Diaphorobacter ruginosibacter: one gene and its partner. The protein of the gene in region 1 interacts with the protein of each later gene in a pairwise test. Links are inferred from orthologs where the notes say so. Each region holds a gene or a part of one and is shown on either strand. Other genes may lie near its edges. The genes, in order: serC and selB.

Region 1 (3,300 bases):
GCGCCTCGGCCACGTTCGGCTGGTCGGGATGGCCTTCGATGTCCACGTAGAAGTAGTACTCCCACTTGCCGGTGCGCGCCGGGCGCGACTCGAAGCGCGTCATCGACACGTTGTGCTTCTTCAGCGGCGCAAGCAGGTCGTACACGGCGCCGGGGCGATTCGGCACGGAGATGATCAGGCTGGTGCTGTCGTTGCCCGAGGGCGGCGGAGTGGTCAGCGTGCCGGGCAGGCAGATCACCGCAAAGCGCGTGCGGTTGTAGGCCTGGTCCTGGATGGCGTGGGCCACCACATGCAGGCCGAACTGCTGGGCCGCGCGCTCGCTGGCGATGCCTGCCCAGTTCGGGTTCAGTGCGGCCAGGCGTGCGCCTTCGGCATTGCTCTCGACGGGGCGGCGCTCCGCATGCGGCAGGTGCTTGGACAGCCACGACTGGCACTGCGCGAGTGCCTGCGGATGGGCCGCGACGACCTCGATGTTGTCGGCCGAGTTGCTCGAGCGCAGCAGGTTGTGGCGGATCAGCAGGCTGACCTCGCCCACCACATGGCAGGGCGTGTGCAGGAACATGTCGAGCGAACGCGTGACGACGCCTTCGGTCGAGTTCTCGACGCCCACCACGCCATATTGCGCGCTGCCGGCGGCCGTCGCGTGAAAGACTTCCTCGAAGCTGTTGCAGTACAGCAGGTCGGCGGCACCGCCGAAGTATTGCACCGCGGCCTCTTCGCAGAAGGTGCCCGCGGGGCCGAGCACCGCAACGCGCTGGGGCGACTCGAGCGCCAGGCATGCCGACATGATCTCGCGCCAGATGGCCGCGACATGCGTGGACTTCAGCGGGCCGGGATTGGCCGCCTTGATCTTCTCGATGACCTGGGCCACGCGGTCCGGACGAAAGAATGCCGAGCCTTCGCGCTTCTTGACTTCTCCCACGCGTTCAGCCACCAACGCGCGCTGGTTGAGCAGGGCGAGAAGCTGCTGGTCGAGGTTGTCGATCTGCACGCGGAGGCTGGCGAGATCCGGAGAGGCTTGCGGAGTGGTCATCGGAGCGGTTGTCTTGTCGTGTGTGTGGTATCGGGGTTGCCGCGGGCGTCGCGCGGCGCTTGGTGCTCGGCGCTTTGGGCGGCGGCACCAGGGGCGCAAGGATCAGCTGTGCTTCTGCGCAAATTCTCGCATGTAAGCGATGAGCGCCTCGACGCCGGCCATGGGCATGGCGTTGTACAGGCTTGCACGCATGCCGCCCACGGACTTGTGGCCCTTGAGCTGCAGCAGGCCGCTGGCCTTGGCGCCAGCAAGGAATGCGTCGTTGCGCGATTCGTCGTTCAGGAAGAACGGAATGTTCATGCGCGAGCGGCAGTTGGCCGCCACCTTGTTCACGTAGAAGTCGGAGGTGTCGATGAAGTCATACAGCGCCTTGGCCTTCGCCGCGTTGCGAAGCTCCATGGCGGCAACGCCGGTGGCATGGCCTTCGCGCTGTTCCTTGAGCCACTGGAACGTGAGGCCGGCAATGTAGATGCCCCAGGTCGGTGGCGTGTTGAACATCGACTGGTTGTCTGCAACCACCTTGTAGTCGAATGCACTCGGGCAGGCGGGCAGGGCGTGGCCGAGAAGGTCTTCGCGCACCACGACCAGCGTGAGCCCGGCTGGGCCCAGGTTCTTCTGCGCGCCGCCAAAGGCGAGACCCACCCTGGACCAGTCCACGGGACGCGAAGCCACATGGGATGAAAAATCGATGGCCAGCGGGGCATCGCAGCCCAGTGCCTTCAGATCGGGCAACTGCTGGAACTCCACGCCGTGGATCGTCTCGTTGGTGCAGGCGTGGACGTAGCTCGCGCCGCGGCTCAGTTGCCAGGTCGCGGGATCGGGCAGGGTGGTGAAGTGGCTGTCCTCGCCGGATGCCGCCGTATGCACCTCGGCAGCATACTTGGCAGCTTCCTTGCGCGATTTCTGGCTCCACGAGCCGGTCACCACGAAGTCGACGGTGGCGCCGCGCGAGAGATTCAGCGGCACGATCGCATTCTCGGCAAGGCCGCCACCCTGCATGAACAGGATCTTGAACTCGCTCGGCACGGCCATGAGCTCGCGGAAATCGGATTCCGCCTTTTCGTAGATCGAGATGAATTCCTTGCCCCGGTGGCTCATCTCCATCACGCCCATTCCGCTGCCGTGCCAATCGAGCATTTCGGCGGCGGCCGTTTTCAGAACTTCTTCGGGAATGGCTGCCGGACCGGCAGAAAAGTTGTATGGGCGATTCATCGTCAAACCTGAGAAAAGAAAATTGCAGCCTTCGCTGCAGGCACCGATGCGCTGGCCGGACTGTGCATCGGTGCTCCGGTTGGCAGCCGCCGGGCATCGCGGCTGCAGTGAGTGGCTCTGCTTCGTATGCTGCCTTGAGCGTGTCGACGATCTCAGCGCATGGAGATCGTCAACATGCTCTCAGGCCTCGCCGGGAGTGCTCTCGCCTTCCTCGCCGCCTTCGGTTTCTGCGGCATTGGCATCGTTCTCGACGATGCGCTGCAGGCCGCTGAGCTTGGCGCCGTCATCCAGCGAAATCAGCGTCACGCCCTGGGTCGCGCGTCCCATCTCGCGGATCTCGCCGACGCGCGTGCGCACCAGGACGCCCGTGTCGGTGATCAGCATGATTTCATCGTCGGTGCTCACCAGCGTGGCGGCAACCACCTTGCCGTTGCGCTCGGACTGCTGGATGGCGATCATGCCCTTCGTGCCACGGCCGTGGCGCGTGTATTCGCTGATGTGCGTGCGCTTGCCATAGCCATTCTCGGTCGCTGTCAGCACGCTCTGGGCGCTGGTGCTGCCTTCGCCGCCCTCGGTCGATTCGGCATCGGCCACGAGCATCGCGATCACGCTCTGGCTCTCGTCAATGTTCATGCCGCGCACGCCGCGTGCATTGCGGCCCATGGGGCGCACGTCGTTCTCGTCGAAGCGCACGGCCTTGCCACCATCGCTGAACAGCATCACGTCATGCTTGCCATCGGTCAGCGCGGCGCCGATCAGGAAATCGCCCTCGTCGAGGCCCACGGCAATGATGCCGGCCTTGCGCGGGTTGCTGAACTCGTCGAGCGCCGTCTTCTTCACGGTGCCCATGCTGGTGGCCATGAACACATAGTGGTCGGCAGGGAAGCTGCGGTATTCGCCCGTGAGCGGCAGCACCACGTTGATCTTCTCGCCGTCCTGCAGCGGGAACATGTTGACGATGGGGCGGCCGCGCGAGCCGCGCGAGCCGGCCGGCACTTCCCAGACCTTGAGCCAGTACAGGCGGCCCTTGTTCGAGAAGCACAGCAGGTAGTCGT
Region 2 (3,245 bases), 1.2 Mb from region 1 along the record:
ACGGCTTGCCCCACGAGGCCACGGTGCGCGAGACCATCGCCGCGGGCGCCGACCTGGTCACCTTCAGTGGCGACAAGCTGCTGGGCGGCCCGCAGGCCGGCCTCATTGTCGGCAACAGGGACCTGATCGCGAAGATCAAGAAGAATCCTCTCAAGCGCGCGCTGCGCGTGGGCAAGCTCACGCTCGCGGCGCTGGAGCCCGTGCTGCAGCTCTACCTCTCGCCCGAGCACCTGGCCGAGCGCCTCACCACGCTGCGCCTCTTCACGCGTCCGCAGGCGCAGATGAAGGCCCAGGCACAGATGCTGCAGGCCGCCGTACAGGCCGCAGTGGGCAGCGCGTACGAGGTGCGCGCCGAACCCATGCTCAGCCAGATCGGTAGCGGCGCGCTGCCCGTGGACACGCTGCCGAGCTACGGCCTCGCCCTCCGCCCGCTGAACGTCAAGCGCGCCGGCCGCGCCTTGGGCAGGCTCGAGGCCGCGCTGCGCGGCCTACCACGCCCGGTCATCGGCCGCATCGCGAGCGACGCCCTGTGGCTCGACCTGCGCGGCCTCGAATCACGCGACGAAGCCCTCTTCACGCAGCAGCTCGGTGCACTGGCCGATGCCATGTCGCAGCAGAGCTGAACACCGCATCCTTCCACCGCCCCTCCCTCCGTAACGCACAGCGCATGATCATCGGCACAGCAGGTCATATCGACCACGGCAAAACATCCCTGGTGCGCGCCCTCACCGGCGTGGAGACCGATCGCCTGCCCGAGGAAAAGCGGCGCGGCATCTCGATCGAGCTTGGCTACGCCTACCTGCACACGGACGACGGCACGACGCTCGGCTTCGTGGACGTGCCGGGCCACGAGAAGCTGCTGCACACCATGCTCGCGGGCGCCACCGGCATCGCGCATGCGCTGCTCGTCGTTGCAGCGGACGATGGCGTGATGCCGCAGACGCGCGAGCACTTTGCCGTGGTGTCCCTGCTGGGCGTGAGCCGCGCCACCGTGGCCATCACCAAGATCGACCGGCTCGACGCGGCGACCCGCGTGCAGCGGCTCGCACAGGTGCGCGCCGAAATCGCCGCGCTGCTGGCCCCCACGGAGCTGGCAGGGTCGCCGGTGTTTGAAGTGTCTGCCACCCAGGGCGCGGGCATCGACGCGCTGCGCGAACATCTCCTGGCGCAGGCACGCCCGCACGACCTTGCCCTGCCAAGGGGCAGCGATGTGCATGCGTTCCGCCTCGCCGTGGACCGCAGCTTCACGCTCGCCGGTGTGGGCACCGTGGTCACCGGCAGCGTGACCAGCGGCACGGTGTACCTGGGCGATGAACTCACGCTCAGCCCCAGCGGCAGGCAGGTTCGCGTGCGCGGCATCCACGCCCTGAACCGGCAGGCCGAGTCGGCCACCCAGGGCCAGCGCTGCGCCCTGGCGCTCGCCGGCGTCGCCAAGGATGAGGTCCGCCGAGGCGAATGGATCAGCGCCAGGAGCATCGCGCTCCATGCGTCCCGAATCGACGTGCAGTGCACGCTCTGGCCCGATGAAGCACGCGCACTGCGCTCCGGAACCCCGGTGCATGTGCACCTGGGCACCAGCGACATCACGGGCAGTATCGTGCTGCTCGACAGGACCGCGCTCGAAGCCGGAGAGACGGCTCTGGCCCAATTGGTTCTTCATGCCAGCGTCGCCGCATGGCACGGCGACCGAGGCGTGCTGCGTGACGCATCCGCCACGCGCACCCTTGCCGGCATACGGGTGCTCGATCCGTTTGCACCCCAGCGCTACCGCAGCACGCCCGAGCGCTTGGCAGTCCTGCAGGCCCAGGCCGAAACGGCCGCCGCCAACCGCCTGGAAGGCCTGCTCGCACATGCCGCGCTGGGCCTCGACCTGACTCGCACCGCACGCGCCGAGGCGCTGCAAGGCCCGGACGCTCTGCCTCTCCCAGCAGACACCCTGCGCTTTGCCAACGACCAGATGGCCATCGCGCCCGTCGCCATCGCGGCACTCAAGGGGCGCGTGCTGGAGCGCCTGCACCATTTCCATCAGGCATCGCCCGACGAGATCGGTCCGGACATCAAGCGCCTCAAGCGCCTGGCCGCACCGCGTGCAGACGACGCGCTGTGGCAGTACCTCATCGCGCAGCTGACCGCCGAAGGCTCCATCGCCCGCAGCGGCCACTGGCTGCACCTGCCCGAGCACGCCGTGCGCATGAATGCCGCGGAAGAGCAGATGGCCCAGCAACTACTGCCGCGACTCGACCAGGGAGCGTTCGATCCACCATGGGTTCGCACGCTGGCAACCGACACCCAGATCCCCGAGGCCATGGTGCGCCAGACCCTGGCCAGCCTGGCACGGCGCGGTCAGGTATTCCAGGTGGTGAAGGACTTGTTCTATCCACTGAATACAATCGAGCGTCTTGCCATCATCGCGCGCACCTGCGAAGCGGCCGACGCAGGCCTGCAAGCCGCCGCCTTCCGCGACGCCACGGGCCTCGGCCGCAAGCGCGCCATTCAGTTGCTGGAGTTCTTCGACCGCGTGGGTTTCACCCGCCGGGTCAAGGACCAGCACCTGCTCAGGCCGGGCACGTCACTGTTCGAGTGAGAGGAAAGAACAATTCGAATGCCGGAGATGGACCATTCGCCGGTCGGTCTCCGCGTGAGGAAGGGAAGCGTCCCTGGTGGGGCGCCCGGGCTTCAAACCCGGTGGATTGCGCCATGCGCGGTCGGTAGGTTCGACTCCTGCTCCTTTCCGCCAATTTTTGGCTAGTAAATCTGTCGCTGAGGGTGACCGGCAGAAATGCACGGAGCGCTCAGGGAACACATGTAGCTTCTTGAACCTCTGCAATAGAGCTACCCAAAAGCATCATTTTTCAAAAAATAAGTACTTTCGTACTCATTCACTCCGCAACCTGAAGCCGAGCCGCGAAGCAGGCTTCAGCGTATCGCTGGAGGTAGCCGAGCTTCTCTGCGTCGAACTCAACGGACTCCCGGAGATCGAGAAAACGGCTTGCAGTTTCTCGGTCGAGTTCGATGGCTGCATGGACCACGCCGCTGGTGCCTGGATTTGCGGCCCCGCCACTACCGGGTTCACGCACGTATCGGGTGACGATGCGCACCCCGCAAGTGCCAGCAGCGACACAAGCGCGCAGGCGGTCGGTTTCAGCTTTTGCATCTGAAATTCCCTTCGTTGATTTTTCGTCGGCTGCCTGGATGGCTGCATTGGCTGCTGCTCCTGCTCTTTGGACCGCCTGCATGGTGCTTGC

What was found.
Region 2: the proteins of serC (region 1) and selB interact in binary tests that used the Escherichia coli proteins (3 or more experiments, as listed by UniProt). The link is inferred for Diaphorobacter ruginosibacter from one-to-one orthologs.

Annotation. Positions count from the first base shown.
Region 1 is NZ_CP060714.1:2,875,355-2,878,654, reverse strand. Bases 191-3,173 are described here. They hold serC (3-phosphoserine/phosphohydroxythreonine transaminase), read right to left. Parts: upstream 2,246-3,173; coding sequence 1,136-2,245; downstream 191-1,135. Other genes in these bases: gyrA (DNA gyrase subunit A), read right to left, coding at 2,426-3,173; pheA (prephenate dehydratase), read right to left, coding at 191-1,033. In the rest of the region: more of pheA, read right to left, coding at 1-190; more of gyrA, read right to left, coding at 3,174-3,300. UniProt on the Escherichia coli protein: Catalyzes the reversible conversion of 3-phosphohydroxypyruvate to phosphoserine and of 3-hydroxy-2-oxo-4-phosphonooxybutanoate to phosphohydroxythreonine. Is involved in both pyridoxine and serine biosynthesis.
Region 2 is NZ_CP060714.1:4,057,258-4,060,502, forward strand. Bases 198-3,125 are described here. They hold selB (selenocysteine-specific translation elongation factor), read left to right. Parts: upstream 198-667; coding sequence 668-2,584; downstream 2,585-3,125. Other genes in these bases: selA (L-seryl-tRNA(Sec) selenium transferase), read left to right, coding at 198-623; H9K76_RS18380 (lysis system i-spanin subunit Rz), read right to left, coding at 2,880-3,125. Also shown: more of selA, read left to right, coding at 1-197; more of H9K76_RS18380, read right to left, coding at 3,126-3,245. UniProt on the Escherichia coli protein: Translation factor necessary for the incorporation of selenocysteine into proteins. It probably replaces EF-Tu for the insertion of selenocysteine directed by the UGA codon. SelB binds GTP and GDP.